Regions from separate parts of the Paraburkholderia sp. EB58 genome, predicted to be linked through region 1. Evidence: riboswitches for the same ligand, from Rfam matches in the RefSeq annotation. Region 1 holds a riboswitch; the other holds the start of a gene.
The links. A riboswitch is a leader RNA that binds a small molecule or an ion and turns the genes downstream of it on or off. The one in region 1 is predicted to bind glycine.
Positions count from the first base shown of each region.

Region 2: linked by a shared signal. The riboswitch ahead of P3T40_RS14895 (D-amino acid dehydrogenase) and the one ahead of gcvT (glycine cleavage system aminomethyltransferase GcvT) in region 1 are both predicted to bind glycine.

Region 1 is NZ_JBNDMQ010000002.1:351,502-358,418, reverse strand. It holds gene P3T40_RS04250 (UvrD-helicase domain-containing protein) at 1-1,522, opposite strand, end outside; gene P3T40_RS04245 (oxidoreductase) at 1,767-2,819, shown strand; gene P3T40_RS04240 (hypothetical protein) at 3,003-3,353, shown strand; glycine riboswitch at 3,495-3,597, shown strand; glycine riboswitch at 3,646-3,797, shown strand; gene gcvT (glycine cleavage system aminomethyltransferase GcvT) at 3,881-4,999, shown strand; gene gcvH (glycine cleavage system protein GcvH) at 5,066-5,446, shown strand; gene gcvP (aminomethyl-transferring glycine dehydrogenase) at 5,522-6,917, shown strand, end outside.
Region 2 is NZ_JBNDMQ010000009.1:27,778-34,694, reverse strand. It holds gene P3T40_RS14925 (MFS transporter) at 1-93, opposite strand, end outside; gene P3T40_RS14920 (NADPH-dependent F420 reductase) at 97-714, opposite strand; gene P3T40_RS14915 (SDR family oxidoreductase) at 809-1,564, opposite strand; gene P3T40_RS14910 (nuclear transport factor 2 family protein) at 1,623-2,024, opposite strand; gene P3T40_RS14905 (hypothetical protein) at 2,072-2,251, opposite strand; gene P3T40_RS14900 (LysR substrate-binding domain-containing protein) at 2,315-3,241, opposite strand; glycine riboswitch at 3,574-3,687, shown strand; gene P3T40_RS14895 (D-amino acid dehydrogenase) at 3,729-4,952, shown strand; gene P3T40_RS14890 (MarR family winged helix-turn-helix transcriptional regulator) at 5,078-5,611, shown strand; gene P3T40_RS14885 (MFS transporter) at 5,608-6,891, shown strand; gene speB (agmatinase) at 6,917-6,917, opposite strand, start outside.

The sequences.
Region 1 (6,917 bases):
GGCGCTCGTCGAACGCGTCGTACAGGTAGGCCTCGTAGTGGATCGCGTCCATCAGGTCGTTGAGCACCTCGGAGGCGGGATCCTTGTCCGCGCGGTCGGTCAGGCGCTGCATGAAATCGCAGAAGGTGCGCAGCGGCTCAACCTGACGCGCCGACAACCGCGCCTCGATGCCGCCCATATACACCGCCTCGAACAGCGACACCTTCGCCTGACCCGCGAACGACCCGAGCGCTTCGAGCGTCGTATTGCCCACACCACGCCGCGGCGTGGTGATCGCGCGAATGAACGCAGGATCGTCGTCGGCATTGGCGATCAGGCGCAGATACGCGCAGATATCCTTGATCTCGGCCTTGTCGAAGAACGACTGGCCGCCCGACAGCACATATGGAATCCGCTCGCGCCGCAGCACCTGTTCGAAGATGCGCGCCTGGAAATTGCCGCGGTACAGGATCGCGTAGTCGCGGAACTGCGCGCGCCGCTCGAACTTGTGCGCGGACAATCGGAACACGACGGATTCGGCTTCGTGCTCTTCGTCATTGCAGCCGGTCACGGTGATCGTGTCGCCCATACCGTGCTCGGACCACAGCTTCTTCTCGAACAGCTTCGGGTTGTTCGCAATCACGTTGTTCGCGGCGGTCAGGATGCGCACCGTCGACCGGTAGTTTTGCTCGAGCTTGATCAGATGCAGCTTCGGGAAGTCCTTGCTGAGCTGGCCCAGGTTCTCGAGCGTCGCACCGCGCCAGCCGTAGATGGCCTGGTCGTCGTCGCCCACCGCCGTGAATGCCGCGCGCGGCCCGGCGAGCAGCTTCACGAGTTCGTACTGGCACGCATTCGTGTCCTGATACTCGTCGATCAGCAGATAGCGCAGTTTGTTTTGCCAGCGCTCGCGCACCTGCTCGTTCTTCGCGAAGAGCTCGGCGGGCACGCGGATCAGATCGTCAAAATCCACCGCCTGATACGCGTGCAGCGTCGCCACGTAATTACGGTAGACGATTGCCGCCTGATGTTCATCCTCATTGGCGGCAATCGCAATCGCCTCTTCGGGCATGATCATGCCGTTCTTCCACAGCGAGATGATCGACTGGATCTTGCGGATGAACCCCTTATCCGTCGAGCCGACCTGTTCCTGGATCATGCCGAAGCAGTCGTCCGAATCCATGATCGAGAACTGCGGCTTCAGGCCGACGTGCTCAGCCTCCTGACGCAGGATCTGCACGCCGAGCGAGTGGAAGGTACACACCGTCAACTGATTGACCGGCACCTTGCGGCCTTCCTTGCCGGGCGTGGTCAGCGTCTTGCCTTCGAGCAGCTTGCCGACACGCTCGCGCATTTCCGCCGCCGCCTTGTTCGTGAAGGTCACGGCGGCGATATGGCGCGGCTCGAAGCCTTTGACTTCGATCAGGTGCGCAATCTTTTGCGTAATCACGCGCGTCTTGCCACTGCCCGCGCCGGCAAGCACGAGACAGGGACCATCGAGATAGCGCACCGCTTCGTTTTGGGCGGGGTTCAGGCCTGCGGACATCGTCTGTGGATGGGGTCTTACGGTTGAGAGGGGAAGTGCGGCGGCAGGTCGGCTGAGCCGATTCGCGCGAGAGGAGCGATGTTAACACGAAGCCCGCACCGCCCTCGCGAGCGCCGCGCCGCGTGCCGCCCTAAATTGCCAACCGAGCTGCGGGAACAAGCGCCGCGCGGGACATGCCACAATTAGAGGCCGCGCGCCGCCGCCGCGGTGGCAAAGCGGCGCGCCTTTTTTGCAGGAAACTCACATGTCTGCACCGCTGAAAACAGGATTGATGGGTTACGGTTTCGCTGGCGCAACCTTCCATGCACCGGTGATCGAACATTGCGGCCGGGCCACCGTCGCAGCGATTGCCACCAGCAAGGCCGAGCAGGCCAGCGCCGACTATCCGCGCGCCACCGTCGTGCCCGATCTCGAGGCTCTCCTTGCCCTCGACGACATCCAGTGCGTCGTGATCGCGACGCCGAACGACACCCACTTCGAACTGGCCAAACGCACGCTCGAAGCGGGCAAACACGTGGTGGTCGACAAGCCGGTCACGCTGACGGCCACAGAGGCCATGACGCTCGCCAATCTGGCACTGGCGCGCCGCCTCACCTTCGCGCCGTTTCACAACCGTCGCTGGGACGGCGATTTCCTCACCGTCCGCGATCTGCTCGCGAGCGGCGAGTTGGGCCGCGTCACCCACTACGAATCGCACTTCGACCGCTTCCGTCCCGATGTGCGGCCGCGCTGGCGCGAGGAAGCGTCGCGTGGCGGCGGCCTGCTGTTCGATCTCGGGCCGCATCTGATCGACCAGGCGCTCGCGCTTTTCGGCACCCCGGTCACCGTGTCGGCCACCGTCAAGACGTATCGCGACGGGGGCGGCGCGCCTGATTACGTGCATCTGCAACTTGGCTATGAGGGCCTCGAAGTCGTGCTGCACGCCAGCGCTCTCACCGCGCTGGCGCCGCCGCGCTTCGCAATGGACGGCACGCGCGGCAGCTACGTCAAACGCGAACTGGACACCCAGGAAGATCAATTGAAGGCCGGTCTGCGGCCGGGTGACGCCGGTTTCGGTGGCGGCAACGCGGCTGGCCTCCTGCGCGTACTGGACGCCAACAATCAGGAAGTCGAGCGCACTTTGCCCACTCGCGACGGTGACTACGTCGGCTTCTATCAGGCCCTCGCCGCCACGATCCTGGATGGCGACCGCTTCCCGGTTAGCCCGCAGGACGCCGTCGACGTCATGACGATCATCGAACTGGCCGCGCGCAGCGAAGAGGAAGGCCAGCGTCTGCCGTTCGAACGCATTCGTTGAGATCGCCGCGCAAGTCACCTTAAATCTCGGCTTACATGACGGTAACCTCTGGCAACAGTTCCGAAAGGAACGCTCCGTTACAATATGTTGCTGAGTTCAGGTCATCGGGTGGCACGGCTTGGCCGTTGCTATCCGGTATCGATCTGACCATCGATCAAGAAAAGACGACGACAAGGAGTTGGTATGCAACGTTTCATCCGTGCGCTGGCTGGCTGCGCGCTGGTTTCTTCGCTGGCGGCCTGCGTGGTGACGCAGCCGCAAGCACCGGCACCGCATCCGGACGCACACGAAATTGCCGTACAGCGTCTCAGGCAGGTTGACGGCCGTGCCGACAACCTGAGCCGCCGCATCGACGCTCACGTCAACGCAGGCGCATATCCGCCCCCGCAAGGTGGCGCACTGCATCATCGCCTCGACGTGATCCGTCAGGAAGCGCACGACATGGCTGCACAACATGGCGGCGGCCTGTCCGGTGACGAACAGCGCGTGCTGAATCAGGAACTCGACGGCGCAGCTCACGCGATCGGCGAGTAATCCTCTCAGCAATCTGCCGTCTCGGTACAAGCGCGGGGGTCGCTCCTCGCGCTTTTTTTTGGCGTGCGCGGTGTGCATTGCACCACCCCGCCTTCCTCCGAAGCCTCCATTTGACAAGCCTCCGGGCCTCGCGTACATTCGCCGCACGCGTCGGGAGAGCGCGCTGGCTGCTGTTGTTTTCGCAGGCCGCGCCGCCGAAGGGGCACACCCGCAAACTCTCAGGCAAAAGGACCGACTGCGTCGAAGAACCCGTCTGATACCGGCATGTTCCGGGCTTCCATCAGGCACCGGTTTTTCGCACTCTGGAGAGCGGCAGTAGCCACCGGCATCGAACGTCATCGAGCCAGGCAGGCTGCCCACCGAAGGGGCGCGCGTTTCGCCGTGACGGCTTGCAAAAGCTCACGGCAGCGCAATCTCTCAGGTATCGAGGACAGAGGGGTCATGCAAGGCATCGCTCGCAGGCATTCCGGCCGCGAGGGATCAAGCCGCATGGCCTTTTTTGTTTCGCGAGATTGCCTGAGGCCCTGATGAACGAACTCAAACACACCCCGCTTAACGCCACCCATCGCGCGCTGAACGCCCGTATGGTCGATTTCGGCGGCTGGGACATGCCCGTCAACTACGGCTCGCAGATCGACGAACATCGCGCCGTGCGTACCGACGCCGGCATGTTCGACGTGTCGCACATGTGCGTCGTCGATTTCAAAGGCGAGCGCGTGCGCGCCTTCTTCGAACACGCGATTGCCAACAACGTCGGCAAACTGCAGACGCCGGGCCGCGCGCTCTACTCCTGCCTACTAAACCCGAACGGCGGCGTGATCGACGATCTGATCGTCTATTACTTCAGCGAAGATCATTTCCGTCTGGTCGTCAATGCCGGCACCGCCGAAAAAGACGTCGCCTGGTTCGGCAAGCTGAACGCCGAAGGCAACTACGGCCTCACCATCACGCCGCGCCGCGATCTGGCGATTGTCGCAGTCCAAGGCCCGAACGCCCGCGACAAAGTCTGGCAAGTCGCGCCGTCCAGCCGCACCTCGACCGAACTGCTCAAGCCGTTTAACGCCGCCATCGTCGACAACACGCCGTTCGGCGAGTTGATGATCGCCCGCACCGGCTACACCGGCGAAGACGGTTTTGAAGTCGTGTTGCCGGCCACTTCCGTCTGCGAGTTCTGGGACGCATTGGTGCGCCAAGGCGTGCGCCCAGCCGGGCTCGGTGCGCGCGACACGTTGCGTCTCGAAGCCGGCATGAACCTCTACGGCCAGGACATGGACGACAATGTCTCGCCGCTGGACGCCGGTCTCGCCTGGACGGTTGATCTGACTTCGCCGCGCGATTTTGTCGGCAAGTCGAAGCTCGAAGCGGACGGTTGCCAGTGCGCGTTCGTCGGCCTGATCCTGCAGAAGGAAAACGGCAAGGCGGGCGGCGTGCTGCGCGCCCATCAGAAGGTCGTCACGCCGCACGGCGACGGTGAAATCACCAGCGGCACGTTCTCGCCGACCATGCAGGAATCCATCGCCTTCGCCCGCGTGCCGAAGGAAGTGAAACCCGGCGATATCGTTCACGTGCAAATCCGTGATAAAGCCCTTCCCGCAAGCGTGGTAAAACTGCCATTCGTGCGCAACGGCAAGGTGCTTGCTGCTTAAGCCATACCGTCGCGTACGCGCCCACACTTTTAAGTCATTCCCGAACACACCGCATAGGAGCATCCGATGAGCATCCCGGCCGATCTGAAATACACCGAATCGCACGAATGGGTCCGCACCGAAGCAGACGGCACGCTGACGGTCGGCATCACCGACCACGCGCAAGAAGCGCTCGGCGACATCGTCTTTTTCGAAGTCCAGGAACTGGGCAAGACCGTCAGCGCAGGCGACACCGTCGCGGTCATCGAATCCGTGAAAGCCGCTTCCGATATCTACGCGCCGGTTTCGGGCGAAATCATCGAAGCGAACACAGCCGTGGCCGACACGCCGGACTCCGTCAACAGCGCGCCGTATGACAGTTGGCTGTTCAAGATCAAGCCGGCAGCGGGCGCAACGCAAGAACGCCTGATCGACGCCGACGCGTACAGCAAGTCCATCGGCGAGTAAGTTATTTCAAACCCGCTTTAACCGTCAGGTGCGGCGTCCGACGAACGCGGACGGCCGCACCACCAGGAACACCCCATGAAGCTCGAACACCCGGATCGTCTGATGAACCGCACTCCTCTCTCGCTCGCCGCGCTCGAAGTGCATGACGCCTTCGCCGAACGGCACATCGGCCCGGATTCGGCCGACCAGCAAGCGATGCTCGAAGCCCTCGGCTTCGCGTCGCGCGCCGCGCTGATCGACGCCGTGATTCCGAAGACGATCCGCCGCAGCGAAGCGCTGCCGCTCGGCCCCTTCGCGCAACCGAAGAGCGAAGCCGAAGCACTCGCCGCGCTGCGCGAACTGGCGGACAAGAACCAGGTGTTCCGCTCGTATATCGGGCAGGGCTATTACAACGCGCACACCCCGACGGTGATCCTGCGCAACGTGCTCGAAAACCCCGCGTGGTACACGGCTTACACGCCGTATCAGCCGGAAATCTCGCAAGGCCGTCTCGAAGCGCTGCTGAACTTCCAGCAGATGATCATCGACCTGACGGGCCTCGCCATCTCCAACGCATCGCTGCTCGACGAGGCCACCGCCGCCGCCGAGGCGATGACGCTGCTGCAACGCGTGGGCAAGCCGAAGTCGAACGTGTTCTACGTAGCCGACGACGTGCTGCCGCAAACCATCGAAGTGGTGAAGACACGCGCCACGCCGGTGGGCATCGAAGTGAAGGTCGGTCCGGCTGCGGGCGCTGCCAGCGCCAACGCCTTCGGCGTGCTGCTGCAATATCCGGGCGTGAACGGCGACGTGCGCGACTACCGCGCGCTGGCTGAAGCCATCCACGCAGCGGGCGGCCATGTGGTGGTCGCCGCCGATCTGCTCGCCCTCACCGTGCTTACCCCTCCGGGCGAATGGGGCGCGGACGTGGCCGTCGGCAACACGCAGCGCTTCGGCGTGCCGGTTGGTTTCGGCGGCCCGCACGCGGCGTACCTCGCCGTGCGCGACGAATTCAAGCGGCAAATGCCGGGCCGTCTGGTCGGCGTGACCGTCGATGCACAAGGCAAGCCCGCCCTGCGTCTCGCGCTGCAAACGCGCGAACAGCATATCCGCCGCGAAAAGGCGACCTCGAACGTGTGTACCGCGCAAGCGCTGCTCGCGATCATGGCCAGCATGTACGCGGTCTATCACGGCCCGCATGGCCTGAAGACGATTGCACAGCGCGTGAACCGCATCGCCTCGCTGCTCGCAGCGGGCGCGAGAAAGCTCGGCTATACGCTCGTCAACGAGACGTTCTTCGATACGCTTACGTTCGAAACCGGCGCCCGCACCCAGGCATTGCATGACGCGGCGACCGCCAAGCGCATCAACCTGCGCCGTGTGAGCGATACGCGCGTCGGCATCTCGATCGACGAAACCACCAAGCGCAGCGATCTGGCCGATCTGCTGGCCGTGTTCGCGCAAGCGGCGTTCGTAAGCGAAGTGCCGCAAA
Region 2 (6,917 bases), on a different contig from region 1:
TGTTCCAAGCGCTAGCCAATAGAGGGCGCCAGGGGCCTTTCCGGTTGCGACAGGAGCGGCTGAGTGGGTCGGCGCCTCGATAGATTGGGTCATTGGTCACCCGGCGTTGAAAGCATGAAAACTGATCGTGCGGCCGTAGCCTGAGTCCATTGCAAGACGCACGGCGAACATGCCCATCACCTCGGCGTAAAGTGCCATCGAGAGCGCACCGCCATTGATCGGCTCGAATCCGAGTTCCGTCGCGAGGCGCGACACTACTTCTTTCGCGTTATCGTCGTCCGAGCTGACGAATACACTGGTCTTGCCTGACGTACCCGGCTCGCGAATGACGTTGGACCAGATCGACGTAAACGCGCTCACCACGGTGGCCTCGGGCAGTGCCGTTGCAATGCGCTCAGCGGAACTTGGCAGGCCATCCCGTCCGACGCTGCCCGATACGGATACTGCTACCACGATGCCTTGATAACCGTTCAAGAAGGCGGCCGCCTCCTCGATCGACGCCGCCGGTACGACGACGAATACGATATCGCTGGCGAGAAAGTCCTCCTTCGACGCTTCCGTCACGCCGAGCGCGTCGATCAACCTGAGCGCCGACGTGCTGCCAGGCTGCGCCCCGCGCAGCCGTAGCGAGTGGCGCGTCCTGCGGCTGAGCGCCGTGGCGATCGCGCCGCCCATGTCGCCGGTGCCGAGTATCGAGATCTTCAGCTCGTTCATTTACGTTTCTCCAGCAGCCTTCTTTGGCTTCATTCTATTAAATAAGCAATGCTTAATTTCTATGGCTAACCGCGGTCCCTTAAAATCCGTTAGCTCACCCCGAGAACACTTCCACCATTTGTGCGTTAAAGCCGTGCACAAAATCATGCTCACCCGGACCGGGGTTGCCGCGGAACAGCTTGGCGCCTTCGACCAGAACCTCGCTCGAGTCGGTCCCGAGAACGGCGATGGTTTCATCGATATACACATCCAGCGGCATAGCCTGCTCGGCTTCGCGGCTGTTCATCAGATCGGTGCGCACCCACGGCGGCGCGATTTCGAGTACACGCACGGTGGTATCGCGCAGCATGAAGCGTTGCGACATGACGTACGAGTGCAACGCCGCCTTGGTCGACGAATACACCGCCGTCACGGCCAGCGGCACGAACGCCAGTACCGAACTGGTATAGGCGACCACGGCATCGTTCTTCGTCTTGAGATGGTCGATCAGCGCGGACGTCATACGGATCGGCCCCATCAGGTTGGTCGTGATGGTGGAGACCATCAGCGCATCGTCGACCCGGCCGGCGGAAGTGTCCGGCTGCATGATGCCCGCGTTATTGATCACCACATTGAGATCGGGATAGTCCTTGATCAGCTGTGCCGCTACTCGCTCGATGCCTGCGGCATCGGTAATGTCCAGCTCGATGGCCGCCATGCCGGGGTTTGCGGCCACCACCTCGTCGAGATGACTACGCCGGCGTCCGGCGATGATCACCTTGTTGCCACGCTGGTGCAGTGCCTCGGCCAGTCCACGGCCAATGCCCGAACCGCCGCCCGTAATAAAGATCGTGTTTCCGCTGAGTTTCATGACGGAGTCCTTAGTGATATTGCAAGGGTTAGTGTTACGGAAATGAATGCGTTAGTGCTTAACCTGGGAACCGGTCGCCGAACATCGGCAGGCCGCTTACGGATTGCGCCTGAGTTGCTTCGTCTTGCAGCACGTCCCAGTGTTCGGCGAGCTTGCCGTCTTCAAAGCGTACGACGTCCGCTGCGATCCACGCGGCTGGTCTGCCGTTTCCCGAGAAGCGGCCGTGTGCGATCACGTAGTCGCCTTCGGCCACAATGAGCTGGTTCTCGTAGCGCAACGTGTGGGGCGCCGAGCGGATCAGTGCAAACAGGCCTTCACGTCCCGGCGCAATATGCGCGCTATGCTGAATGTAGCGATCCGACCAGAAGCGTTCGGCAGCCGCATAGTCGCGCTTGTTGAAAAGCGTATCGAATGCCTCGAGGACGAGGGCCTTGTTCTGTTCCGGTGTCGTTTTGCTCATGTCAGTCTCGATGAAAGTGAATGAATCAAATCGCCGCTCGATGTTGGTCAAGCATTGGCGAGGCGGAGCGCGGGATAGTCGGAATAGCCTTGCGGACCCGACCCATACACCGTGTGCCAGTCGAACTCGGCCAGCGGCGCACCCGTGGCAAGCCGTTCCACCAGATCTGGGTTGGCAATATAGGGGCGCCCGAACGCCAACTTGTCGGCAAGCCCGGCCTCGATCAACCGGTTGCGTCATGAAGGGAAAGATAACAGTGCGCCGCCAACGGCGGTAGCCATCCGTTTCTGCTATGTCTTATGTATGGGATGCATAGATGGCGAGGCGGCGTACTGTCCGCGCCTGAATTCGGCCATAAGATGCTCGACAACCGCGCGTCCCGCGGCGCGGGTTGCCCGGCCCATTGGAAAGTACGCGTGCACAGGGATGTCGGCGGTCTTCCAGTCGACCAGCAGCCTGACGAGCGAGCCCTCATCCAGTTCGCGGCGGCAAGCCCATTCGCTGGTCGAAGTGATGCCGATTCCCGCCGCCGCAGCAGCGACCGCGCCCTCATTCTCGTCGGTCGAGAAAATCGCTTCCAGATCGACCACCACCTCCTCGCCCGCACGCGCAAACCTCCATCCGGCGGGGACCACTGACGCCGGTCCGCCAACGATGCGATGTTGTGTCAACTCATCAGGCGTTACCGGCGCGCCGTGGCGTTCAATGTAGTCAGGCGACGCGACGATCACACGCTGAATCTGCGTGATCAGCGTGGCCGTGGCGCTTGAATCCACGAGACGCCCGAGGCGGATGGCGACATCCACCGCGTCCTTGACGAGATCCTGCGGGCGGTCGCCCAGCAACACGTGTAGCCGCAGTTCCGGATGACGCGCCAGAAAAGGCGCGACACGCGGGATGACGTGGCGGATCGCGATGCTGCTCGGCATGCTCATGCGCAAAATGCCGCGCAGTTCGCTGCCTTCGCGCACGCTCTGCTCCGCATCTTCGAGCGCCATGAGGATCGGATCGAGACGCGACAAAAACTCGGCGCCCGCATCAGTCAGCACGACCGCGCGCGTTGTACGCGTGAGCAGGCGCGCACCGAGGTCGCTCTCCAGGTCGGCGATGATGCGCGACACCTGCGATTGCGACAGCCCGAATTCGCGCGAAGCCGCCGAGAAACTGCCGAGCCGCGCGACGCGCGTGTAGAGCTTGAGGGAGAGGATGTCCTTCACGGTGGCCGATGGTTGGATTTGGGCGGGCGAACCTGAGCAAGGTTATACGATTGATGCGTAATCTGCAAATAAGCGGCGAGTAAAGCCACGGTCGCGCAGTCGCCTGACAGCGCCGCAGCGGCCCGGCACACGCGCTTCGAACGTGTCGTTAGACGGGAGAAACGCGCGAGGAAAAAAGCGCAACCACGAAAAAAACGCTTGCCGGATTTATTGCCAACAGCTACCGTTACGCCGTTCTACACGCTGTCGCGGGAGAGACTGTCACGCAGCAATGCGCTGACGGCGCCGACGGAGCAACCGCCCCGGAAACTCTCAGGCACAAGGACCGCCCAGCCGGAACATCTGGAGAGCGGCGCTTTACGCGCCCACCGAAGGGGATTTCCGCCCACCCGGCAACGGGATGCGCGCAGAAAGAAACTCTCAGGTACATGGACAGATGGGGCATGGAAGCCGGAAACGGCCCTGCTCACTCACTCTGGACCATGACATGTCACGCATCGCCATTATTGGCGCCGGCATTACCGGCGTCACGACTGCTTACGCCCTCGCGCAACGCGGCTTCAACGTTACGGTGTTTGAACGCCACCGCTATGCCGCGATGGAAACTTCATTCGCCAACGGCGGCCAGTTGTCGGTCAGCAACGCCGAGGTCTGGAACAGCACCGCCACGATCGTCAAAGGCCTCCGCTGGATGCTGACTCGCGATGCGCCGTTGCTGCTCAATCCGCTGCCGAGCTGGCACAAGTACTCGTGGATGGGCGAATTTCTGCGGCAAATACCGAACTATCGTGCGAACACCATCGAAACCGTGCGGCTGGCGATTGCCGCGCGCGCGCATCTGTTTTCGATTGCAGCGCGCGAGCAGATTGATTTCGATCTGGAAACGCGCGGCATTCTGCATGTCTACAAGACTCGCAAGGAATTCGATGCGGCCGCGAAGGTGAATACGCTGCTGAACGAAGGCGGACTCGATCGCAACCCGGTAAGCGTGGCCGAAATCCGCCAAATCGAGCCGGCGCTCGACGGCACCTTTCACGGCGGCTTTTTCACGCCATCCGATTCGACCGGCGACATCCACAAGTTCACGCGCGGCCTCGCGCAGGCGTGCGAGCGTCACGGCGTCGAATTCCGCTACGACACGGAGATCAACTCGATCACACGCGACCCCGCCGGAACCTTCAGCGTCGCCGCGACGCAAGCGGGCGAGCCTTTTCAGCAGACGTTTGCGCAGATCGTCGTCTGCGCCGGGGTCAAGAGCCGCGCATTTGCATCGATGCTCGGCGACCGCGTCAACATCTACCCCGTCAAAGGCTACTCGATCACCGTCTGCCTCGATGACGCCGCGAGCCAGCAAGGCGCGCCCTGGGTCAGCCTGCTCGACGACAGCGCGAAGATCGTCACGAGCCGCCTTGGCACCGACCGTTTTCGCGTGGCCGGCACGGCCGAAATCAACGGCTTCAATCGCGATATCCGCGCCGAGCGGATTGCTCCGCTCACTGAATGGACGCGCCGCTGTTTTCCACAGGTGAATACGTCACGCGTCATCCCGTGGGCCGGTTTGCGTCCGATGCTGCCCAGCATGTTGCCGAAGGTCGGCAAAGGCCGCTTGCCCGGCGTGTTCTATAACACGGGACACGGACATCTTGGCTGGACGCTTTCAGCGGCGACCGCGGCGGGCGTGGCCGATGTAATTGCGGCGACACGCGCATAGCGGGCTTAAGCGGCGGTCTTAAGCGGTGGCTTCAAGCTGCGCCGGCGCGTCAAAAATAAATTTGCATCGTCGCCTAGATATGTGCATCATGCATATATGCAGACTGCACACATTGAGACATAGCCATGACGCAGCGCACAGAAAACCTGCTCGGCGTGCTCGCCCTGCTGGTGACAGATGAGATGAACGCGCAGAACACCGTGGCCGCGCTCGCTGGCGCCACGGCGCGCGCGATGCTCAATGCAGTCGGCCAATACCCGGATTCGTCTATTGAAGTGTTGCGCGATGCAGTCGATCTATCGCATCCGGCGGCAGTCCGCGCGGTGGCGGGTCTCGTTGAGGCGGGTCTGATCGAGAAGAAGCCCGGTGCCGACAAACGCGCCGTGGCGCTCGCTTTGACTGCCGCAGGCCGGCGCGAAGCGAAGCGCATGCAGACGGCGCGCGAACGTATGCTGCAGCGCGTGGTGGGCCGACTCGATGACGACGAGCGCGCCGTGTTTGAAGACCTGTTGATCAAGATTCTCTGGCATGAAACCCGCGACCCCGCGCATGCGATGCAGTTATGTCGCTTGTGCGACGACGGCCCCTGCCTCAAAGCAGGCTGCCCGGTTGAATGCCGCGAACAGGGCTTGCCGATGCCCGAGCGGAGCGACTCATGACTTCCGCCACGCCCGTGCGCTGGCATGCGATTGGTGCGCTGACCGCCGTGTCCGCGCTGGCGCAGATCGGTCAGTTCGGGATGGGCTTTATGGTGTTGCCGGTTTGGCTGGCGCATCACGGCCTCGATGCGCCGCGCGCCGGTTTGTTTTCCGCTGCGCAGTGGGCCGGCATGGTGGCGGGACTGCTGGCGGCGCCTCATCTGGCAGAGCGAATCGGCGCAAAGGCGACCGTTACGCTAGGGCTTGCCGCGAGTATCGGCGCGTTCGCGACCATAGGCTGGCTTGCGTGGCCCTGGTGGCTGATCCCCGGCATGCTGACCGGACTCGGCATCGGCCTGCGCTGGATTGCCAATGAAACCTGGCTTTATCGCCTCGTGCCCGCGCAAGCGAGCGGCCGGGTAGTCGGTATTCATGAAGCGCTGATCGCGGCGGCCGGCGTGATCGGGCCCGCGCTCTCTGCTTGGTATGCAGTCGACGGCGTGATCACTTTTGTCGCGGGGGCCGCGTTCACGTTCGCCGCTGCGATTCCGCTATGGCTGACCGCTTCCGACCCGAGCGGCCGTACCGCTTCACGCTCCTCAGGCTATTTCCAGCCGGATCAGCACGTTCTAACTACGGCGCAAGGACAGAAGCAAACGTCGCAACCTCAATTGTCCGCCCGGCGCTCCGCTGTCAACCGTACCAGGGCCACCAAGGCCACGGCAATCGGCCCGCTTGTCTGTCTCGGCATGGTCGTGGTGGCGTTCGGTGGTCTTGGCGATGGCGCGCTCTACGGTCTCTTTCCGCTATTTGCAGAGGGACGTGGGCTCAATCCGACGCAAACAGCGACCCTGCTCACCTGCTTCGGTATCGGAGGAATGGCGCTGCAGTTTCCTGTTGGCTGGTTCGCCCAGCGCGCCAGTCTCGCTGCCGCGGTCGTCGTCTGCGCTGCAACAAGCGCCCTCGCAGTCGTTTCGTTTGCGTTGGCCGCGCCCGCGTCGTGGCTACTATCTGCAAGCGCAGTGTTGCTTGGCGGAATGAATAGCGCATTTATCACGCTGGGGATGTTTTCCGCCGCAAGCGGTGACAAAGCCGCGTTGACGCGCAACATGCGGCTGGTTTCGCTAACCTTCACGATCAGCTCGATTGCTGGCCCGTTGTTCGCCGGCTTCGCAATGAATGCACTCGGCAGCGACATGCTGATGTGGCAACTCGCGCTCGCAAGTGGCGCGCTCGCCATCTATACGCTTGGCCTGCTCGAAGGCCGGCGTCAGCCTCGCGAAGCGTCCTCCGCGAGCTAACGCCGGTTGCACCGCTTCTACAACAT